Regions from separate parts of the Paenibacillus ottowii genome, predicted to be linked through region 1. Evidence: riboswitches for the same ligand, from Rfam matches in the RefSeq annotation. Region 1 holds a riboswitch; each other region holds the start of a gene.
What was found. A riboswitch is a leader RNA that binds a small molecule or an ion and turns the genes downstream of it on or off. The one in region 1 is predicted to bind glycine.
Positions count from the first base shown of each region.

Region 2: it holds a riboswitch for glycine, as region 1 does, so the genes downstream of both, gcvT (glycine cleavage system aminomethyltransferase GcvT) here and ACQQ6X_RS19215 (alanine/glycine:cation symporter family protein) in region 1, are expected to answer to the same signal.
Region 3: it holds a riboswitch for glycine, as region 1 does, so the genes downstream of both, sdaAB (L-serine ammonia-lyase, iron-sulfur-dependent subunit beta) here and ACQQ6X_RS19215 (alanine/glycine:cation symporter family protein) in region 1, are expected to answer to the same signal.

Region 1 is NZ_CP191577.1:4,133,872-4,141,937, forward strand. Features, by position in the region: gene ACQQ6X_RS19210 (iron-containing alcohol dehydrogenase) at 1-261, shown strand, start outside; gene ACQQ6X_RS19215 (alanine/glycine:cation symporter family protein) at 319-1,737, opposite strand; glycine riboswitch at 1,895-1,990, opposite strand; glycine riboswitch at 2,009-2,085, opposite strand; gene ACQQ6X_RS19220 (glycoside hydrolase family 1 protein) at 2,252-3,709, opposite strand; gene ACQQ6X_RS19225 (LacI family DNA-binding transcriptional regulator) at 3,919-4,890, shown strand; gene licT (BglG family transcription antiterminator LicT) at 5,123-5,971, shown strand; gene ACQQ6X_RS19235 (beta-glucoside-specific PTS transporter subunit IIABC) at 6,198-8,054, shown strand.
Region 2 is NZ_CP191577.1:45,882-53,947, forward strand. Features, by position in the region: gene ACQQ6X_RS00210 (BglG family transcription antiterminator) at 1-1,290, opposite strand, end outside; gene ACQQ6X_RS00215 (PTS mannitol transporter subunit IICB) at 1,373-2,851, opposite strand; gene gcvH (glycine cleavage system protein GcvH) at 3,275-3,673, opposite strand; glycine riboswitch at 4,065-4,162, shown strand; glycine riboswitch at 4,166-4,262, shown strand; gene gcvT (glycine cleavage system aminomethyltransferase GcvT) at 4,343-5,443, shown strand; gene gcvPA (aminomethyl-transferring glycine dehydrogenase subunit GcvPA) at 5,569-6,924, shown strand; gene gcvPB (aminomethyl-transferring glycine dehydrogenase subunit GcvPB) at 6,921-8,066, shown strand, end outside.
Region 3 is NZ_CP191577.1:435,256-443,321, reverse strand. Features, by position in the region: gene ACQQ6X_RS02000 (ABC transporter permease) at 1-204, opposite strand, end outside; gene opp4B (oligopeptide ABC transporter permease) at 233-1,201, opposite strand; gene ACQQ6X_RS01990 (ABC transporter ATP-binding protein) at 1,216-2,142, opposite strand; gene ACQQ6X_RS01985 (ABC transporter ATP-binding protein) at 2,120-3,151, opposite strand; gene ACQQ6X_RS01980 (DUF6359 domain-containing protein) at 3,481-5,085, opposite strand; glycine riboswitch at 5,300-5,414, shown strand; gene sdaAB (L-serine ammonia-lyase, iron-sulfur-dependent subunit beta) at 5,626-6,315, shown strand; gene sdaAA (L-serine ammonia-lyase, iron-sulfur-dependent, subunit alpha) at 6,305-7,204, shown strand; gene ACQQ6X_RS01965 (Ig-like domain-containing protein) at 7,363-8,066, opposite strand, start outside.

The DNA.
Region 1 (8,066 bases):
AAGCGGCTGATGCTCAGTATGTTTGACTTGGACACTGTAGGTAAAACAGACAGAGAGATTGCTCTAGAAGGAATTGACCGTCTAAGTGCGTTTTGGACAAGTCTCGGCGCCCCTTCCACCTTGGCCGACTACAACATTAATGATGAACAATTGGAAAAAATCGCAAACATTGCCGCCCGTGAAATGGAACACGGAGGTTTTGGTAATTATCAGAAGCTCAATCAGGAAGATATTTTAGCTATTTTGCGTGCATCGTTATAACATTCAAAAGGGAGTGCTCTCAAGCCTGTGATGGCTGAGAGCACTCCCTTTTAGTATTTATGAATTAACTGTTTGTCCTTTTTCTTCTACTTGGATAGCAGCCCCTACATTGGCACCTGCAAGAATCCCCTTTTTCTTATTAGGATACAAAGTATTCATATAGGTTCGGGTTTCTGCAACGACAATTCCCGACAAGCCGAGCAATGCAATCAGGTTCGGAAAAGCCATCATTGCGTTAAAAATATCTGCCAGCAGCCATATCGCATCCAGTTTAATGAACGCGCCCCCACCAACCAGTACAATGAACAAATAACGATAAGGCTTGATCCACTTGACCCCAAGCAAGTACTCAACACAGCGCTCTCCGTAATAGTTCCAGCCGAGCATGGTTGTGAATGCGAACATAATCAGGATGATGGTGAGCAGTTCTGCTCCCAGCGGAAATGCACTGGAGAAGGCTTGCTGAGTCATCAAGCCTGCATCGGTAGGTCCGCTCCACACCCCGCTAACCAGCAGCGTCAACCCGGTCATCACACAAATAACCATCGTATCGATAAACACGCCCGTCATGGAAATCAGTCCTTGTTCCGCAGGCCATTTGGTTTTGGCAGCTGCAGCTGCAATCGGTGCGCTCCCCAATCCAGCCTCATTGGCAAATATACCTCTAGCTACCCCGCTGCGCATAGCCAGCATAATCGTAGCTCCTGCAAATCCACCCGTTGCCGATGTTGTTGAAAATGCCGAATGGAGCACAAGCGCGATTGCAGCAGGAAGCTGGTCAGCAAACCGAATCAGTACAATGATACAAATCAGTACATATAGTCCTGTTTTAAAAGGAACGACCTTCGTCGATACCTTGGCAATACTTTTGAGTCCTCCAATGGTGACCAGAGCTGTAAGGACAGCAATTGTCAGTGCCGTTACAATCGGCGGAACGCCAAAACTGTTTTCAGTAGAAGATACAATCGCCTTGACCTGAGGAAATGTTCCGATCCCGAACAACGCTACCAGCATCCCTGAAAAAGCAAACAGCATCGCCAACGGTTTGAAACGACGTCCCAGGCCTTTTTCAATATAATACATCGGGCCGCCGGAGAATTGTCCATTCCGATCCTTCACCCGGTATTTAACCGCAAGTACACCTTCCGCGTATTTCGTCGCCATCCCAAAGAAGGCTGCTACAACCATCCAGAACAAGGCACCCGGCCCGCCCAGCTTAATGGCTGTCGCTACACCAACAATACTTCCTGTGCCCACTGTAGCCGCCAGCGCCGTACTCAAAGCCGCAAAGCTGCTTACATCCCCGCTGCCTTCATTTGGGGCCTTACCGATGAGCTTGATCGCCAAGGGCAGCCGGAATACCTGCAACATTTTTAGTCGTATGGTCAGCCATAAGCCCGTTCCCATGACAAGAATGATGAGGGGCGCCCCCCATATCCAACTGCTAATCGTTTCTAACACATGTACCAAGTTCATTTCAACCCGCTCCTCCAGCATATTAAAAAACAAAAAAGAGTCAAATCCGTTGATTCGACTCCTGGAGAGGTTAAAGGCACGAAAAAATAAACCAATTTGTGCAGGATCCTATCTCTAAAAAGCTCATAAAAGCCTAGAGTATTCCCTGTCACAGGTTATTCGCGTCTCTGTCCTTTTGCCTGAGAGTTTAAGCAGATGTTATTCTGCGGTGCACCTTCGGCGCCCAATTAAGGGTCTCTCCAGAGTTCTGTCCGTTTACGGTCCCCGCTTATTGCTGTAACCAGCCTTAGCACCTGAGAGTTTTGCCCCTTCGGTCGGAACTTTCGTTCCATCTCCCGCAAACATCAACCAGACATATGAAATTTTTATTTATTATACAGAAAACTTTCAGCTTATTACAAGTGAAAAATTTGTGAAGCCTTTTGACAAATCGATAGGGTATCTATACAAAAAGCGAGTACAGCAGATTGAATCCTTCGGATTTTCTCTGCTGTACCCGCCAAATGATATGGAATTACAATTCTTCACCATTGGTTGCTATCACATTTTTATACCAGTGAAAGGAGTCCTTTTTGGAGCGTTTGAGCGTTCCGTTACCGTCATCATCCAGATCAACGTAGATAAATCCATAGCGCTTGGACATTTCGGAAGTAGACATGCTCACAAGGTCGATCGGACCCCAGCTGGTGTAACCCATCAGATCAACACCGTCAGCAATCGCTTCCTTCATTTGAGTAATATGCTGACGCAAGTAATCAATTCGATATGTGTCATGCACAGAGCCGTCTTCTTCTACCTTATCATACGCACCCAAGCCATTTTCCACGATGAATAGCGGCTTTTGGTAACGGTCATAAAATGTATTCAGTGTAACACGAAGGCCGATCGGATCAATCTGCCATCCCCAGTCGGAGGACTGCAAATACGGATTTTTCACACCGCCAATCAAGTTCCCTGCTGCTTTCTCGCCCTCTGGCCCTGCCGATACGGTCAAGGTCATATAGTAGCTGAATGAGATAAAATCGACCGTATTATGTTTCAAAATTTCGGCATCGCCGGGTTCTGTCTGGATCACAATATTATGTTCTTCAAAATAGCGGTTCATATAGTTGGGATATTCCCCACGAGCCTGCACATCCGTAAAGAACAGGTTCAGCTGATTTTCATGCTGGGCCTTCAGTATATCCTCTGGATTACACGTATGTGGATAACTTTCTATACGGGCCAGCATACAGCCGATCTGAGCACCCGGAATGATCTCATGTCCCCGTTTGGTTGCCAGTGCACTTGCTACAAATTGATGATGCAATGCTTGATATATCGCTTGTTGTTTGTTTTCTACACGATCAATAACCACACCGCCACCTGTAAACGGACTCATGGTCATGACATTGATTTCGTTAAAGGTTAGCCAGTATTTTACTTTGTCTTTGTAGCGTGTAAATACCGTTTCGGCATAATGTACGTAATGATCTACGACTTCGCGCCCCAGCCAGCCATTATACTTCTGGGTTAGACCTAGCGGTGTTTCATAATGAGACAATGTCACCAAGGGCTCAATGCCATACTTACGCAGCTCATCAAATACATTGTCGTAGAATTGCAATCCTGCTTCATTCGGCTCGGCATCATACCCATTCGGGAAAATCCGCGACCAGTGGATAGACATGCGGAATACTTTAAAGCCCATTTCTGCAAACAAGGCAATATCTTCTTTGTAATGGTGGTAGAAATCCACACCTTCACGCTTTGGAAAACGAGCGTTTACCTTGCCAGCCAAGATGTCCTCAAGTCGCTCGGACGAAATTTCTATAGCATGATCGTTCTTACGTTCCGCTCTGGGTACATAGGCAATCATGTCTGCACTCGACAATCCCTTTCCATCTATGTCAAAAGCACCCTCCAGTTGGTTGGCTGCAGTTGCCCCGCCCCAGAGGAAGTTTTTCGGAAATCCTTTTTGCGTCTTCGTCATGGTATGAAAACCTCTTTTCTTAATTTAATGTTTTCACTTTGGTCAATAACCATCAAGTGCTGCAGTGCGAATCAATATCTCCCGGCAACCGTTCTCCTTTGAAATGCATTAATAGATGCTTTAAAATAGACCTAATGCCCTCATGAGCATCCTAATTGTTGTAACGCGTTTCATGTCAAGTATTTTTTTCTTATGTGAGGAGAAGCATCATGTCGAATCTTGATCAAATTGCAAAACTGTCGGGCTTTTCCAAGGCTACGGTATCCAGAGTGTTAAATCAGTCCCCCCATGTAAGCCAAGAAACTAGAGCTAAAATATTAAAAATCATGCAGGAGCTGGATTACGTTCCTAATCGGAATGCGATTTCTTTATCCAAGGGTCAGACGCTCCAGATTGGCATCATTACTTCAACTATTAATGAAATTGTTCTGGCCTTTCTGGACAGCTTTGTGGAAATCGCCGGACAATATGAATTCCAAACCATTATTTATACTTCGGGAGAAGACAAAAAGAAGGAGCTTCAAGCTTTCGAGGATTTAAAAAGAAAAAGAGTCGATGCGCTGGTCATCATTTCCTGCGTGAATGACACTGATTTTTTGAGTACCTATTGCAAATATGGCCCCATTGTGGCCTGGCAACGAATGGAGCATACTGATATTCGCTCCGTCGCTATGGATCAGTATGAAGGATACATGCTAGCACTAAAGCATTTGATACAAAAAGGCTATACTCGTATAGCCAATGCCTTTGGTCGTCCAAGCAGCATTAATACCCACAGTAGACAACGAGCTTATAAGCAGATCATGAATGAGCACAATCTGCCAGTGCTGCCGCATTGGAACTATTCTTCTATTTATAACATTCGTGACGGCGAACAGGTCGTGCGTAATTTGTTACAGCATCGGGAGGCATTTCCGGAGGCTATTCTGTGTGCTAACGATTATGTAGCCGTGGGCATTCTCTGCGAAGCGCGCAGACAAAAGCTGAGAGTACCGGAGGATCTGGCGATTGTTGGGTTTGATAACACGGAGCTTGCGCACACCATGGGAATTACAACGGTTCAAAATCCCATAATGGCTCAGGCGCAAAATGCCTTTTTCATGCTTTCCCCTGAGCTGATTGGACGCCAGATGAAGCTTCATACGCTGGAATATAGCCTCATTGAGCGTACGACCACTTAAGGGTGCAGTTGGCTGTCAAACTAGGCAATTGGGCCTTGATATGAAATATTTTTGTCGAAAGAGAATAAAAAATGTTGAAATCGCTTTTTTTTGTGCTACAATAGCACTATATCGAAGGATTGTGACCGGTGATGCGGGCAATGCCTGAGTTCAATTGAGTGCTATTGCTAACAATAGTGTTGAATTGTGCTTGGGCATTTTTTATTGGTAAAGGATGGGAGGGGGAACTTCAATGATTATTGAGAAGGTGCTCAATAACAACGTCCTGTTGACTAAAAACGATAAAGGTAAAGAGGTCATCGTCATGGGAAGAGGTATTTCCTTCAAAAAGGTGGCTGGCGACCAAGTCGATGATCATAAAATAGATAAGATTTTCATGTTAAATGAAAACGAGTTCACAGCCAAACTAACCGAGCTGCTGAACGATATTCCCGTGTCTCATCTGGAAGTCGTGAATGAAATTGTCACCCATGCAGCAGAAGTGCTCGATACGGAGTTAAGTGATAATATTTATTTAACTTTGACCGACCATATTCATTTTGCCATACAGCGGGAAGAAAAAGGATTGGCACTCAAAAATGCGATGCTGTATGAAATTAAACGTTTTTACAAAAAAGAATTTGCAGTTGGACTGGATGCTCTGCAAAAGATTGAAAATACGCTTGGTGTAAAATTGGGCGAAGACGAAGCTGGATTTATTGCATTGCATATGGTGAATGCCCGGATCGACGGTAACGAGATGCAGGCCACGCTTAAAATGACCGAAATTGTCCAACATATATTGAACATTATTACGTACCATTACGGGATTGTGCTGGATGAAACTTCTTTCAGCTATTCGAGATTTTTGACCCATTTGCAATATTTTGCAATGCGAGTGATTCGCAAAGAGGTCATTCACAGTGGTGAAGAATTTTTGTATAACCAGGTAAAGCAAACCTATACCGAAGCTTTTGCCTGTGCCCAAAAAATTAATGAATACCTGGAAAAAACATATGATCAATATCTAAGCAAGGATGAATATGTATATCTGACGATTCACATTCATCGGGTAACTGAACGTAATAACATTTCAGGCTAAAAAACTTCATATCCTCATCGTTCATGGATTGTGACTGGTAAGGCAGGCAAAACCTAAACTGATGGTGAAATCGACATACCCTTGTAGGAGGAGTGCGTCGTTTTCACCACGAGTTTAGGTTTTTCTTGTTTACAAGGTTAAAAAGATGCACGCCGGCGCATCTTAGCAACAAAAGTAAACGATAAATCCTATCAGTAGCAAGAATAACACTTAAGGAGTTCTGAACATGAGTGATAAAGAGCTATCTAAAAAAATAGTAACTCTCGTTGGCGGCGAAGAGAATGTCAATTCGGTATTCCATTGCGCTACACGCTTGAGATTTAAATTAAAAGATCGTACAAAAGCAGACAAAGCTGCACTGGAAGCAACGCCTGGTGTCATTACAGTTGTGGAAAGCAGCGGCCAGTTCCAAGTGGTCATCGGTAACAATGTAGGTCAAGTGTTTGAGCATATGATGGCAGAAACAAATCTGCAGGATGCGGACAATCCAAATGCGAAAAAAGAAGATTCTTCCGAAAAAACGAATGTTCTTGGCAAAGCAGTCGATATCATTTCGAGCATTTTCTCTCCTCTCTTGGGCGCTCTTGCCGGAGCAGGTTTGCTCAAAGGGATTATGGCCTTAATTTCGTCGCTCCATTGGATTGATACTGCAAGCGGTACGTATCTCATTCTGAACGCCGCTTCAGACAGTGTATTTTATTTCTTGCCTATATTCCTGGCTATTACATCATCCCGTAAATTTAAGACCAATGCCTTTGTATCCGTTGCAGTTGCTGGAGCACTCGTCTACCCGGATGTGATTGCAGCGGTGGACAATCCGGCAAAACTGGCTTTTCTCGGGATTCCAATCATTTTAATTAAATACAGTTCCAGCGTAATCCCCATTATTCTTGCGGTATGGGTACAATCCTATGTAGAACGTTGGTTTAATTCCTTTGTTCATCAATCGGTAAAAAACATTATCGTACCTATGCTATCACTGCTGGTCGTTGTTCCATTGACGTTTTTGGCCTTTGGTCCAGTCGGTAACCTGATCAGTCAAGGCTTGGCGAATGGTTTTACATGGGTATACAATTTAAGCCCATTGATTGCTGGAGCTGTTGCCGGGGCATTCTGGCAAGTATTTGTTATTTTCGGTGTACACTGGGGCTTCGTTCCAATCATGCTGTCCAATATTTCAACATTGGGTTATGACACGATGCTTCCAATGCTTACAGCAGCCGTACTTTCTCAAGCAGGTGCAACACTGGGGGTATTCCTGAAATCACGAAATACTCAAATGAAAGCATTGGCTGGTTCCTCCACACTGGCAGCTGTATTCGGGATTACTGAGCCTACGATTTATGGCGTAACTTTGAAATTGAAAAAGCCTTTCATTTACGCTTGTATTTCTGGTGGTATCGGGGGCGCTATTATCGCTTCCGGCGGAGCAACTGCAAAGTCCTTCTCCCTGCCTAGTTTGCTAGCATTGCCAACTTATTTTGGAGCTGGATTCTTGTGGGTTGTCATCGGCTTACTCGTTGCCTTTGTACTTGCAGTTGTGTTGGTTATGATTTTGGGCTTTGATGATCCGAAAGAAGAAACTGCAAAAACAGAAGCTGCACCCGCAAAGAAAGAAGCAGCTATTGAAAAAGAAATTCTCGTAAGTCCGCTGCAAGGTAAAGTGCTGCCATTGGAACAATCCTCTGATGTTGCCTTTGCTTCAGGCGCTATGGGAAAAGGTATCCTGATCGATCCTACAGAGGGTGTGCTGACATCCCCTGTTAACGGAACAATTACGACCGTATTCCCGACCGGACATGCCATCGGTATTACTTCCAATGACGGAGCAGAAATTCTGATTCACGTTGGTGTTAATACGGTGAAGCTGAAAGGACAGTTCTTTGACAAACGCGTCAAAGAGGGTGATGTGGTAAAGCAAGGGCAATTGTTGCTTGAATTTGATATCGAACAAATTAAAGCGGCAGGCTATACAACGACTACGCCAATCATCATAACCAATTCTGCTCAATACCTGGATGTACTGAGCACAATAGAACCTGAAGTGAAACGTGAAGATTACTTGTTGACTGTTGTGGTCTAACATGTAACGTTG
Region 2 (8,066 bases), 1.5 Mb from region 1:
TCTGGAGGAGCCAATTCCGCTCGTGCAGACTACGATGGCTCGAACCTCCCGCTGCAATTGTCGCAGCCGCTCCAACGAAGCGCCAAAATGCATGACCAGAAATCCGATCTCTTCATCCGGTACTTCCATTTCTGTCATATCCGCCGCAGCCTTTTTGACCGAGTCGAACAAGCTGCCGTAATCCTTGCGGATTTGCTGAAGGAGAGGGTTGCGGATGGACTTCCCCTCCCTCAAACGTTTGAGTACCGGAGCCATATGGGCAATCAGCCCTTCACGCAAAACGCGGTCCTCTGCCAGTGGTGTGCCTGTCTCTGCCTCCACACGACGAATCAACTCATGAACCAACTCCAGCAGTACAAGATCATCCAGTGGCAGCAACCGTGTGGAATGATCCTCAGCATCACGGAACAGCAACCTGAGATAACTTCGTTCTGAGTCTGGAAAATCAATATCCATCGCCGCCGACAACTCTGCGCATATGCGTTCTACCATAGCTGTGCGCAGCATGATATTCTCCTCCGAATCTGTCTTCGGATACGGGAGGGAGGGACGATGATCTACAACGTACCCGAGTCGCAGACGTGCCAGTGACACGCAAATTTGAATCAGCAATTCCATATATTTGCTTTCCACCATGTTTTTCAGCCATTGATCATGAGGCTGCCAGAGGGCGTTCTCCACGGTTAGCAAGTTCCCCCTGCCAATCATCTCCAGCAATTTTTCAGTGACACGTGTCACCGGACGAAGCTCCTCACGACCGGAAAACAGATCCGATTCATCCAAATATTCGAGAGCCAGCTCAGAAATCGCCCGTCTTTTGTCTATCTCCCGTCCTGTAATCTCGACACCGTATCCCCGTCTGCGCACAAGCACGAGCCCTCGATCTTCGATCCAGCTTTGTAATTCGTCCAGATCATGACTGACCGTAGTTACTGTGACTTTCAAATCCGATGCCAGCGCCAGCAGCTTGATCGGCTCCTGTGTATCCAGCAGCATGCACAGAACTACAATCTTTCTCTCCTCAGCCGAGTAATCGTCTGACTTCGTATGCAGCAACTGCTCTCGTAGACTTGCAAGCTGAGTTGGGTCGGCATCCACATAGATACCGATCCCTGATTTTTTCTCCAGCTTTACCTCATGAGCCGCCAACCAACACTCGACTGCGCCAAGTTCCCGATGGACCGTCCTTGTGCTGACATTGATCTTCTCGGCAATTTCCCCAGCCGTAACCTCTTGGGGCTGCTCCAAAAGATACTCCACAATGTCAGATTGTCGTTTCGTAATATTCATAAGCGCATACCGTTCCTTCCCAAGCTCTATTCCCTTTCAGCAGGAAATACAAACTGTACACAGACGGCTGACTTTATAGGGATTAGGAGCCGGATTTCAGACGGTCAACCAGCGCTTCGTATTCAGGGCTTTTCAGAAAATTGTCAATGGAAATGTGCTCAGCATTCGGGGCTATCGTTTTAGCCCGGTCTGTCAACGTTTTTTGCGTAATGACAATATCCGCATCCTGTGGAATTTCACTGATTGCCGTATTTGTTACCGTAACGTCCACGCCCGCCTGTTTCATTTTCTTGCGTAAAATGGAGGCTCCCATGGCACTTGAACCCATGCCTGCATCACAGGAAAAGACAATTTTGTTCACTTCGGATTTATCCTTGAGCAGCCGATCTGTAGCACCCTCGGCAGTACGACCAGATGCTTGGTTACTTTCCGCTACAGTGGCGCTAGCACTTGCACCTTTGCTTTGATTTTTCATATCTTTCAGGCGGGATGCAGCTTCCTCCAGCCCCTCTTCCTTCTGCTTACCTGTCTTGAGCAATACTGCGGCTACAGCAAAGGATACGACCGCAGCAGCGACCACACCGCTCAGCATCGGCAAATATCCACCTTTTGGTGTCATCAGGAAATAAGCGATGATACTACCTGGTGAAGGAGCAGCAACCAGTCCGGCACCTGTCAACATAAAACAGAAGGTTCCCACAACGCCCCCAGCTATAGCAGCAAGAATCAGAATCGGCTTCATCAAAATGTAAGGGAAATAAATTTCATGAATCCCGCCGAAAAAATGAATGATGACTGCACCAGGAGCAGACGACTTCGCAGAGCCTTTACCGAACAGGCAATAGGCCAACAAAATACCGAGGCCTGGCCCAGGATTGGATTCAAGCATGAACAAAACGGATTTTCCGGTTCTTGAAGCTTCCTCCAGCGCAATTGGACTCAATACTCCGTGATTCAATGCGTTGTTGAGAAATAATACTTTTCCGGGCTCAATAATGAGGTTGACAAGCGGCAAAAGCCCTGCATTTACGAGAAACTGTACCCCTGCCGACAGCACTTGGCTGATGGTTTGTACGACTGGGCCGATGCCCACATGAGCGAGTAGTGCTAGAATGGCACCGATAATCCCAGCCGAGAAATTATTGACCAGCATTTCAAAACCTGATTTGACTTTGCCTTCAATGGCCTTATCGAACTTCTTCAATATCCATGCAGCCAGCGGACCAGCTACCATCGCGCCTAGGAACATCGGGATATCGGCCCCCACAATGACACCCATCGTCATAATGGCACCGATCACACCTCCACGCTGTCCGTGAATCATTGTGCCTCCTGTATAACCAATCAGCAGCGGCAGCAAATAATTTTTCATCGGATCAACCAGTTGTGCAAAACCCTCGTTCGGGAACCACCCGGTCGGAATAAAAAGTGCTGTAATTAATCCCCACGCGATAAAGGCCCCCATATTGGGCATAACCATACCGCTGAGAAAACGGCCAAAACGTTGTACGGCAACACGAGCGCCACCGCTTGAACTGGACTTTGTGTCCACTGTGCTCATATTCATATCCTCCTTGTGAGTAAATAGCATCACTACCTTTTCTTAAAATTCATACTAAATGACAGCGCTATCTTCATCAACGAAATGAAAACGTACTTTCGTCATGAACGTTGATGACAACATTTAAATTTAAAGTAACGCCAAGGCATTATACCTGCATAATTCTTCTTAATATGGCCGATAACAATAGAAATTAGTCGAAGAAACATCGTTGTAAATCTGCATATTTTTTAGTGGGACACCCTTCTAAATCTGAGGAAATGACGTAATTACGCCTTCTAAAAACAACAAAAAAATAGCCGCTATGTCAGGTCATAGCGACTATTTTATACAAAAACCGAGCGGACTCACGATGCTCTTATTTAATTCAAGATCCATACAAAAAATCAAAATAAAAGGTAGTAATTCATGCTGTATTACTTATTATTGCTGATCCGAAATCAACTGTTCGTACTGCTCCGCAGACAGCAGTTTGCCCACAGCTTCCTCGACATCATTGCTCATCTCTACTTCGATCATCCAACCCTTTTCATAGGGAGATTCATTCACCAGCTCAGGTGTGCTTTCCAGAGCTTCATTCACTTTCATAACGGTTCCCGCCACCGGAGCAAAAAGATCGGAGACTGTCTTCACCGATTCAATTGTGCCGATCTCCGCCCCCTGTTCAATCGTTGTTCCCACCTCAGGTAATTCCACAAAAACAATATCACCCAGCTGATGCTGTGCAAAGTCTGTAATGCCGATTCGCAACGTTCCATCCGCTGTGCGCTGAACCCACTCATGTTCGTCTGTATACCAGAGTTCCTGTTTCACTTCACTCATCCTGCTTCGCCTCATTTCCACATGAATAAAATGCTTTTGATCACTTGTATTAGACAGGTTAAGATTATGACAACAAGAACATCCATGTCAATAATACTAACAAAAATACTTCATACCAACCTATATAGCATAGTCTATCAAAAATAATAACTTGTAACAAACGCTTACATATCCTTATTTATACATTAAATGTTTTTCATATTGTTTCATATGACATTTTTATTGACATTTTGAATGAATTTGCGTATTAATGGGTTATAGCAAATGCTTTTGGAAATACATCGACAACTGCAAACGCGGATGAACGCGGAGGGAGAGACTGCCAAAAGGATTCTCATAGCTGTTGTCGTTTGTGAGACAGTTATGCACGCGAATCGGATCAAGTTGTTACCTGCAAAACCGGGTAGCATACCATTGATCCAAAAGGTAGCGCCGAAGGAGTAAACTTGCATTGCAGGTGAATCTCTCAGGCAAAAGGACCTTTGCCGGACGCATCTCTGGAGAGCATTCGCGATTAGAGCGGATCACCCAAGGGGAAACCTGGTACATACCGGGGTAACTTTCTGGTATCAAGGACAGAGCTGAAAAAAGAGTATGGACCGCCGTCTATACGTTTCTTTCAGCCTGTCTTTTTTGTTTTGGCCGATTACACTGGATAGGAGTGGAAAAATGTCTAATTTGCGAAGAACACCACTATATTCGTCCTACGGGACGCAACCCGGAGTTCGTTGTATTGACTTTGGCGGGTGGGAGCTCCCCGTTCAGTTTAGCGGCATTCAAAAAGAACATGAGGCCGTCCGCCAACGCGCGGGTTTATTCGATGTCTCGCATATGGGCGAGTTTTTGGTTGAGGGCAAAGAAGCCGAGGCTTTTTTGCAGCGAGTAACCACAAATGATGTCAGCCAGTTGGAACCGGGCCAGGCACAATATTCACTCCTGTGTTACCCCGACGGAGGCGTAGTGGATGACTTACTTGTATATTGCAAAGGACCAGAGCGCTACATGCTCGTTGTGAATGCTTCCAACATCGACAAAGATTGGGATTGGCTCATTCGTCACGTACCTGCATCGGTTCATCTGGAGAATGTGTCTGACGCAATAGCATTGCTGGCATTGCAAGGACCAGAAGCAGCACGCATTGCCGCTGCCGTAACAGATACAGATATAACGAATCTGGCATCTTTCCGATTCCAGGAGAACGTGCAATTGTTTGGAGCAAAAGCGCTTGTCTCGCGAACCGGATATACCGGGGAAGACGGCTTTGAATTTTATATACCTGCTGAGGAAGCACCTGCCGTCTGGGATGGTTTGCTTCGTTGCGGTGAGTCGTATGGGCTGATTCCTGCTGGACTTGGTGCTCGCGATACGCTGCGCTTCGAGGCGCGGCTGCCGCTGTACGGACAGGAGTTATCTGCCACCATTTCACCGCTTGAGGCTGGTTTAGGTTTCTTCGTCAAGCTGAGTAAAGGAGATTTTATCGGCAGGGAAGCACTACAACGCCAGAAAGAACAAGGAATTCCTCGCAAGTTGATTGGGCTGGAAATGATGGACCGCGGCATCCCGCGCGCTCATTATCCGGTATTTGCTGAAGGCCAACACATCGGTGAGGTCACCACGGGCACCCAGTCGCCCACCTTGAAGCGCAATCTAGGGCTGGCCCTGGTGGACAGTCGTTTTAGCACCCTAGCTACACCGCTGGAGGTCGAAATTCGTGGTAAGCGTCTGCGTGCGGAGGTGGTCGCAGCCCCCTTTTATAAACGACCACGCTGATCTTAAACTCTCTTCATTCCTGAAAAAGCGATCATATCGTGTGTGAAATTCTGGATTTTCCAATCCCGGTTATATATTAGCTAATTTATTATCTAAATTTTGCTTTTTGAAAGGAGCCAGAACCTATGAAGCAGCATCGCTATCTCCCCATGACCGAACAAGACCAAACCGAAATGCTGCATGTGGTGGGCGTATCATCCATTGACGAGCTATTTAGTGACATTCCAGAGGCTATTCGATACCAAGGGGAACTCCCTCTTTCCTCTCGGCTCGACGAAAGAGCCTTAACCCGCCACATGGCCAGACTGGCCGGACACAATGCCAATACTGATACACATGCCAGCTTTCTTGGTGCAGGCATTTATGATCATCATATTCCGTCCGTTATCCAACACATCACCTCACGATCCGAATTTTACACCGCCTATACCCCTTATCAGCCGGAAGTAAGCCAGGGCGAGCTGCAAGCCATCTTCGAGTTCCAGTCGTATATTTGCGAATTGACAGGTATGGCTGTAGCGAATGCCAGTATGTACGATGGGGCGACAGCTCTGGCGGAAGCAGGCTCATTGGCTACCGCAGCCACGCGCCGTAAACAGCTCATCGTATCAAGGTCTGTCCATCCAGAGGCACGTCAGGTATTGGCAACCTATGCACGCGGATTGGATTTGGACATCGTGGAGATTGGCTGTTCAGACGGCGTAACGGATGTCGATGCGTTAGCCGCAGCTGTATCGGAACAGACGGCGGCTGTTTTGGTTCAGAGTCCCAACTTTTTCGGAGCCGTCGAAAATTTGAAGCCGATGGCTGACCTCATCCATGCGCAGCAAGGGCTTATGGTTGTCAGTGCCAACCCACTGGCGCTTGGCTTATTGGAGGCGCCTGGCAAGCAAGGCGCAGATATTGTGGTAGGCGACGCGCAGCCGCTTGGGATCTCGTCCTCCCTCGGCGGTCCGACCTGCGGTTACTTTGCCGTTTCACAGGCGCATATGCGCCGTATCCCTGGACGGATTGTAGGCCAAACCACAGACCGTAACGGCAAACGCGGTTTCGTACTGACCTTGCAAGCGAGAGAACAGCATATCCGCCGCGAAAAGGCTACCTCTAACATTTGCTCCAATCAAGCGTTGCTTGCTTTAACGGCATCAGTGTACTTGTCCGTCATGGGAAGACAGGGTATCCAGGAAGTAGCCGAGCTGAATGTGCATAAGAGTCGCTATGCATTAGAGCAATTGCTGAGCTTGAAAGGCATAACTGCCTCGTTTCATGCACCGACTTTTAATGAGTTTGCCCTTAAACTGCCTGAAGGTATGGATATAAGTAAACTTCAGGACAATCTGTTAGCTGCCGGATTTATTGCAGGCTATGATTTGGGCCGGGACTATCCGGAGCTTGCTGGACATATGCTGATTGCCGTAACCGAGCAAAGAACCAAAGAAGAGATCGACCAATTTGTACACACCTTGGAGGGATTGCTATGACACACGCCGGACAGGATCAGAAACAAGAGCTGTTGCAGGAACATGATCAGGCGCTCATTTTTGAATTGAGCCGTCCGGGTCGCATCGCCTATTCCCTTCCTGAGTGCGATGTCCCTCGTCGCCCGGTAGCAGAGCTTTTGCCAGATTATGCGCTGCGCAGCGAGCCTGCGGCGTTACCGGAGGTATACGAAGTAGATGTTATTCGCCACTATACCGCTCTGTCCCAGCGCAATTTTGGCGTCGACAACGGATTTTATCCGCTCGGCTCCTGTACGATGAAATACAACCCGAAGGTGAACGAGGATGTCGCCCGTTACGCAGGCTTTGCTAAAATCCATCCCTATCAGCCGGAGGGTAGCGTCCAGGGTGCTATGGAGCTGCTGCATACGCTCCAAAACGATCTGGCTGCGTTGACCGGCATGGATGCCGTCACGCTTCAGCCCGCTGCTGGCGCCCATGGCGAATGGACCGGGCTGATGATGATCCGCTCGTACCACGAAGCACGTGGTGAGCGACGTACCAAGGTGCTCGTGCCGGATTCCTCGCATGGAACGAACCCCGCCAGTGCAAGTGTCGCGGGCTTCGAAACAGTCACCCTACCCTCCACCCCAGAGGGGCTGGTGGATCTGGATGCGCTGCGTCAAGCCGTAGGCAACGACACCGCTGCGCTCATGCTGACCAATCCAAACACGCTGGGTCTGTTCGAGAAGCATATTACTGACATTGCCGCGATCGTGCATGACGCAGGTGGTCTGCTTTACTATGACGGGGCAAATTCCAACGCCATCATGGGGATTACCCGCCCCGGGGATATGGGCTTCGATGTGGTGCATCTCAATCTGCACAAAACGATGAGCACCCCTCACGGCGGAGGCGGCCCTGGCGCGGGACCTGTCGGCGTAAAGCAGCGACTGATTCCCTATTTGCCCAAGCCGCTTGTCGTACGTGATTCGCAGGGTATGTACCGCTGGGATCGGGAGCACGGAGATTCTATTGGACGGGTTAAAGCCTTTTACGGCAACTTTGGCATTCTCGTCCGCGCCTATGCCTATATTCGCAGCTACGGTCCTGATGGCTTGAAGCGAGTATCCGAATGCGCTGTACTCAATGCCAACTACATGATGCATCGGTTGGCTCCGCAT
Region 3 (8,066 bases), 1.8 Mb from region 1:
CGCGCCCAGATCGACCGTCGTGACTACATCCTGATTGACAAACAGGACAGAGGCATATATAAAAATCAAGAACAAAGCCACAAATCCAATGGAAAGCAAGGCCATTTTGTCACGTACCAGTTCACGACGCAGTACAGACCAGCTAGATGGTGATTTACGAATGATTTCCGGCGAGAAGACTTCCTCCACCTGTATAGACACCATAATCCCTCCTTTTTTCTAGACTTGTCCTCTATTCAATTCGAATGCGGGGATCGACCTTGCTTAGGATGACATCCGATAAAAGGGTTCCTAAGAGTGCCAAGAAACCGGAGATCATGACCAATGCATTCACGACTGAAAAGTCCCGTTGGGTGATGGACTGTAGAAACAACTGGCCCAGCCCCGGATAACCAAAAATAGATTCTAGGAAAATGTTGCCCGCAATCACACCCGTCAGGTCATAGCCCAAGAAAGCAGCAATGGGCAATAAAGAGTTTTTGAAAATATGACGGGAATAGATCTTTCCTTCGGGTACCCCCTTGGAACGTGCTGTTTTTACAAAATCCTTCAAACGTGTGTCAATGACCTCATTGCGCAAATACTGGATCGTAGCCGTCGTACTGAGCAATGCGCCCGTAACCGCCGGTAGAATGAGGTGGTACGACTTGTTCACGTAATATGACCATGTCCCCGGCTCCACACCTACATCCACACTGCCACTGGTTGGAAACCAGCCAAGCCTGAATCCAAACACGTACAGCAGCAACAACGCGAGTATAAATAGGGGGGTTGCAAAGCTGAGATAGGTATATCCCACCACGGTTTTATCCAGCAGACTATGCTGATACCGACCGCTAAGTACTCCTAGCGGAATGGCGATCAGATACGTCAGAACCAGAATCACTACGCCCAGAAAAAACGTATTTCCCAAACGACTGCCAATCAAATCGGTAACGCTAATTTTATGTACATAAGATTTGCCCAGATCCCCATGAGCAAGCTGGACAAGCCAGTTCCCATATTGCACCCACACCGGGTCATTGAGCCCCAGTTTTTGCCGCTGTTCTTCCAGTGCAGCCGGATTCAGATTGGGTGTTGAAGTGATGAGCCCTGTCAGGGCATCCCCCGGCATAGCTTTGGCTAGGAAAAATATGAGCACACTTAGTGCAAAAAGTTGAGGGATCATAACCAGCAGCCGACGCATTGTAAATTTCCACATATTCTGTACCTCCCTTAGGGTAGCGCGACTTGATGGGATGGACTTACGGATTTCAGGGCAAACGGCTTTCCACTTGCATCTAGATGTTTGGGGAGCTCTGACTTGTAAGAGGATAAAAGCATTTGCCTTTTGTGGGCATTTTCTAGCCGCTTCGCTGGATCGATACTGGGAATGGTGGCAATAAGCCGCTGGGTATACAAATGCTGTGGACGCTCATAAATATCCTGTTCGCTTCCCTGTTCCACTAAGCGGCCTCGGTACATAATGCCGATTTGGTCGCACATATGGCGGATAATCCCCAGGTCGTGACTTATGAATAAATATGTCAATTTGAACTCCCGCTGCACATCCTTCATAAAATTAAGCACCTGTGCCTGCACAGAAACATCAAGCGCCGATACCGGCTCATCAGCAATAATCAGTTTTGGATTTAATGTCAGCGCACGCGCAATCCCGATCCGTTGCCGCTGACCCCCGGAAAATTCATGCGGGTATTTGTAGGCTGCGTCAGCGTTCAAGCCGACCTTCTCCAGTAGCGTCTGTACTTTCCTCCGCTCTTCCTCATTACTCAGTCGTTCAAAGTTTCGCAGCGGTTCAGCAATGACATCCAATACACGCTTACGCGGGTTCAGCGAAGAATAGGGGTCCTGAAAAATCATCTGAATGTCTCTACGCAGCGGATGGCGGTTATTACGACTCAAAGCCGCAAGATCCTTTCCCTTAAAAAGAATCTGTCCACTCGTCAGCTTATTCAGGCCGATAATTGTCCTTCCTGTCGTCGTTTTTCCGCAGCCGGATTCTCCTACCAGTCCGTAGGTTTGGCCAGCCTCTATGCTGATCGACACACCATCCACTGCTTTTACCTGGTCAACAATGCGCTGGAAAAAACCACCGCGCACCGGATAATACACCTTCAAATTATTTAGCTCCAGTAGTGCCATGAGCAGCCTCTCCCTTTGTCTCGTCTTCAAAATGAAAATGCTGGTAACATGTACAGCGGACCCAATGGCCGGGGGAAATTTCATTTAATTGAGGATGGTCTTCATGCATTCCCTGCTGAATCCAGGGAATACGCGGAGCAAAACGACAGCTACTACGGGGAATATCTTGCAATGAGGGAACCATGCCACCGATGACATGCAGCGTTTCTCCCTTGGTATGCGATCCCGGCATGGAGGCCAGCAAGGAACGCGTATACGGGTGCAGTGGATGCCGGAATAATTCAAAAACATCAGCGCTTTCGACGATTTCTCCGGCATACATGACCACCACACGGTCGGCTACTTCGGCCACAACGCCAAGATCGTGCGTAATCAGAATAATTCCGCTTCCGGTCTCCTGTTGAAGCTGTTTGAGCAAGTCGAGAATTTGCGATTGAATGGTCACATCGAGCGCAGTCGTCGGCTCATCTGCAATAATAAGAGAGGGTCGGCAAGCGATGGCAATCGCGATCATCACACGCTGACGCATCCCTCCTGAAAGCTCATGCGGATACTGTTCATACACACGTACAGGGTTGGGGATATCTACGCTTTCCAGCAGCTCCAGTACACGCTCCCTTTTTTGCTTCGTAGAAAGGGAAGTATGATAATCGAGATTTTCCTCGATCTGCTTACCAATGCTCATTAACGGGTTAAGTGCTGTCAGCGGGTCCTGAAAGATCATGCCAATGCCCGCTCCGCGAATTTTATTCATTTGCCCTAAGGAGAGGCGGATCAGATTCGTGCCTTTAAAAAGAACCTCTCCTTCGACACGTGTCCGCTCCATGTCATGCAGTTGTGGGATTGAAAGCGCCAGCGCGCTTTTGCCACAACCGGATTCTCCGACCACAGCCAGCACTTCATTGGGGTTGACCGTCAGATCCAGATGGTCGACTGCGGGGTGATATTGATCGTTAATGCGAAAAGATACGGATAATCCTTTAATCTCCAACACAGGTTCGATATTCAATGCGTGCGCTTCCCCCATTCTCCATGGTCTTGTCCCGCTAATTCTCACCATGTTTGATGTTAAAACCTTCCACAAACATTACATACCATTTTTGTCGGAATAATTTGAATACATCCTATCACCAGTATATGGATATATCAATTAAGATTATGCTATCAACATCATTTAAAAAATCAATGATCCAGCAGTGGCGCGACTTTCCTGGCACAAAATGTAACCCAATAACCAACCACAGGTTAATTTTCATCACAAAAAAGCCGTTTGATCCCCTACAAAGGATCAAACGGCTAACTAGCACCCAACAACTCACTCTGATTTTTTTACATTTGTTACGAAGCCGCTCCATAGGAGCCCGATTTGAATGTTTTTGGATCGTACCATTTGTAGCCTGCTGCTGGAGCAGACCAAGGCTCAGGTTGCGGTTCCGTGGAAGCCGCTGGCTCCTCAATCGGCAGAAGCTTCGTCGGTTGATCCAGCGTTAAGCCTGCCACATCGGATAATTTGGTGTAGTCCTGCTTCCATGCAAGCCATTGGACCGTTTGCACCAGGAAGGTCGCATCGTCCACTTCCTTGAAACCATCATACGTCTTCTTCGACTGTCCGTTTTCCTCGCGCACATATTTCGGTGTAGCATCTTCTACGGGAGAAGAATCACCGATGAAGGCTGCCTTGCCTTGACCGACCTTGGAGATTGCCGCAAATGGCCCTTCCGCACGGCCCCCGCCGTTATAGACACCCTGGTCTACAGCATTGCCCCATTTTTTCGTACCTGTCGGGATATAGGCAATTCCCTTCGCTTTGGTAGGATCAATAATAGCCAGCGTAGAGCCCGCATGCATAGCAATTGAACGTACACCCTTGGTAATGCCAAAAGATTGATCTTCAGCTACAATGTCCGTAGCATTCACGTCACCAAGCGCATTATAGCGGAAACGAACGCCAAAGTTGGTTGCCAGCCAATCAGAGCTAGTTAACCCTTGCATCGCCGGTGATGCTGCTTCTTCTGCAGTCATGCCTTTTGCCGGATTAGTGTAGGCTCCACGACGATAGCCATTCATAACCTCGGAGGCATCCCAACGGTTTTTGTTGCGGTCCGCATTATAGTGGTCGGAGATGAAGAAAACACTCCCCCCGTTATTCACGTATTGTAGCAAAGCCGCCTGCTCGGAAGCTTTAAATGGAACATTCGCTTCACCGATGATGAACACATCATATTGGCGCAGCTTGTCATAGGTTATGGCTTGTTCCCCAAAAGTAAAAGGAATAGAGCGGTTCAATTGGTCCACAGTAAAACCTACATTACGCAATCCATCGGCAAAATCAGAGAAGGCGCCGTCAATGACCCAATCTGCTGCCCCAGCCGTCTGTGCGTGCGTATTATCGAACAGCACTTTTTTACCTTTGCCGTCCGGCAATGTCGTACCGGGCTGACCCGGGTTTCCAGGATTAGGCTCGCCTGGATTACCAGGTTCCCCCGGCTCGCTTCCATTCACCAGTTCCACAGCGCTTGGGCTTTTTACTCCGCCAAAATTATTGTAGGCGCCAAGTGTACCTGTCACACGAATTTTACTGCCGATCAGCTCAGGATGGCCTGTTAGTCCATATTGCCCTCTGTACGCTGATGTCAGCTGCACATCCAGTAGATTCGACGTGCTACGTTCATTCACCTGGTCGGCAATCAGTACGTTAAAATCATTCGCAAACGGGGAAGAAAAATTAGCCGTTTGCGATCCGGTAGCATGTCCAACAATGTAGCCTTCCACCGTCACTGTGCCTCCACTACCTTGGCGCTGAAGGGCTTCGGCTACTGTCAGTGCTCCCTCTGCTTTGACCTGACCGAATGGAACGAAGATCCCGATCAGCAGCGATATGATCGCCGCCAGATGCAGCACCCCTTTCAAGCGTGAACCTGTGAACCGCGAGCCTTTTACCATACGTCAATATCCCTCCTATAATTCCATAAATGTACTTGTCCTCTATCAGATTAGCTATCAATCTTCTAATTCCTTCCTGGTTTGATCCATAATTATGTAAATTTTTATCTTTTTTATCGGAAACACACTTGTTTATGTAAAAATCGAACCCTGCGATTGACAGCGAGCGCGGCATACATTACGCTAAGGAAGATATGTAGAACGGTATACGCGAATGAAGATGACGGGAGAGTCTGTCCAGAGGCTTACACGCTGGCGGCACCGAAGGAGCAAGCCGCCAGCACCCGGCTGGCGGATAATCTCTCAGGTCCATGTATCGTCATCTGACGCAACTCTGGAGAGAGCGCAAGCCACCCAAGGGGTAAGGCGGTATGGACACCGCACGAAACTCTCAGGTAACGAGGACAGAGATAAGGGGAATTTCCTTATCCTGTCCTTTTTTGTGCTCACATTGTACGTCAGCATCAGGAACCGTTATATCCGTGCAAAGACGCGGAAATACCATATACTATGGTTGTAGAACATACAGGGGGCCATACCATGCGTTTCAAAGATGTATTTTCCATTATCGGTCCGGCCATGACCGGACCCTCCAGCTCACATACTGCAGGCGCGGTGCGGCTTGCACGCGTTGCCCGGCACTGGCTCGGGGCGCAGCCTGACCGCGCCCGCATGACACTGTACGGCTCCTTCGCCGACACGTACAAAGGACACGGTACCGACCTGGCACTCATCGCAGGCCTGCTCAATTACGATACGGACGATCACCGGATTCCCGATGCCGAGCAATGGGCGGAGCAGGCTGGAATGGCCGTAGAATTTGCCGTTAGCGGACTCCCCGCGCCCCATCCGAACACCGTCCGTTTCGAGCTATGGAAGGGCGAGGATCAGCGCACCCTGCTCGGCTCCTCCATCGGAGGCGGCAGTATCCATGTCCAGCAGCTCAACGAATTCCGAGTTAACCTGACCGGAGAACTGCCTACGTTGGTGCTTCTCCACTCGGATAAGCCCGGTACATTAGGTGCGGTAACTTCAGCATTGGGCGCTGCTGACATTAACATTGCCTACATGCATGTGGATCGCAAAGGTCGGGATGGTGAAGCACTTACTGCCATCGAAACGGACAGTCCTCCTACGGCTGAACTGATTGCCAAACTGCGTTCTTTGCCTCATATGTATGAAATTAAAATGATTAATCTGAAAAAAGGAGCTGAATCCGATGCGGTTTAGCCATCTGCATGAAATCAGCGCGATATGCGCTGAGGAATCCACCACGATTGGCCGCCTGATGATTCAAGAACAGGTACAAGAGACGAATACAACGGAAAAAGAAATCTTCCGCCAAATGTCTGATTATTATGAAGTCATGAAGGAGGCCGTTCATCGCGGTCAGACGCAAGACACCGTATCCCGCAGCGGATTGACGGGCGGGGACGGCAAGCGCCTGGCCGAGTATCTGCGGACAGGGGAGACCTGCTCCGGCGACGCCTCCGCGCTCGCCATGGCTTATGCGCTCTCTGTGTCGGAGGTGAATGCATCCATGGGGCGCATTGTCGCCACGCCCACTGCTGGCTCTTGCGGCGTCATCCCCGGCGTGTTCATTAGTGCGCAGGAGCGTTTCGGCTGGGATGACGAGCATATGGTGCACGGCTTGTTCGCAGCCGGAGCCATTGGCTACGTCATCGCCAACAACTCCTTCATTTCCGGCGCGGAGGGAGGCTGTCAGGCTGAGATTGGCTCAGCCATCGGGATGGCCGCTGGTGCAATGGTCGAGCTGCGCGGCGGCACGCCTGAACAGGCCATTCACGCTGTAGGCCTAGCGCTCAAGAATACGCTCGGTCTGATTTGCGACCCCGTTGCCGGGCTCGTCGAGATTCCGTGCATCGTGCGCAACGGGCTGGGAGCCGTGACCGCACTTGCCGCAGCGGATATGGCTTTGGCGGGAGTACGCAGTGCCATTCCGTCTGACGAAGTCATTGACGTGATGCTTGAAGTCGGCAGCGCAATGCCGTCGAAACACCGCGAGACCGCCAAAGGCGGCTTGGCCCAGACACCGACCGGCAAGCGCTTGACCGAATCCCTTACACGCAACACACTGGCCAAGAAAGACAAGTCATAGCTCTAAGCATTAAACCAACTACTTTTCCTCTATAAAACAAGACGAATATTTCTCCCCCACATTCTCCAAGGGAAAGAGAATTCGCCCTTAAAAATAAAGGAGCAAGCATACGTCTAGGGACGACATGCTTGCTCCTTTTCTTTTCAATCGATTACAGATTACTGGACAGTTACCTGTACCTTCGTCATTTTACCTGCATATTTCACGGTAATTACAGCTTTGCCCTTGCCCTGTGCCTTAATGTTACCGTCTTTGACGGTCGCAACAATAATTCTGGACGAGGACCAGACAGCCGGTTTGGTGACATCCTTCTCCGACTCGTCCTTATATGTGGCTGTCGCCGTAACCTTAGCCAACTGCCCTGCCTTCAGGTTCAAAGCGACTTCGTCCGTTTGCAGGTATTTAAGCGTATCAACATCTACAGGCACGCTGATCACTTTCCCGCCGAACTTCGCCTGAATGTTAGCTTTACCATAGCTAACCGCGGTAACCTGACCCTTTTTGACAGTGGCGACCCTATAATTGGATGTTTTCCATTCAGCTTGGGTCGTAACATCCTTTTCTTTACCATCACTGGATTTAACCACAATGGAAATGGTTTTTTGGTCTCCAGATTTGAGGGATAACGCGATGGCATCCGCTTCAATCTTTTGCGCTACGTCTACTTCTACCGTAAACGTAATGGTTTGCTTGCCATAGGAAGCCGTAACGGTTGCCTTACCGTTGGCATTCGCTTTAATCAAACCTTCGCTAACTTCAACTACCTTGACGTTGCTAGTAGACCAGGTGGCATCCTTGGTTACATCTGTTTTTGTACCGCCACTCTTAACGCCAGTTACTTTCAGTTGCTTTGTTTCCTGAG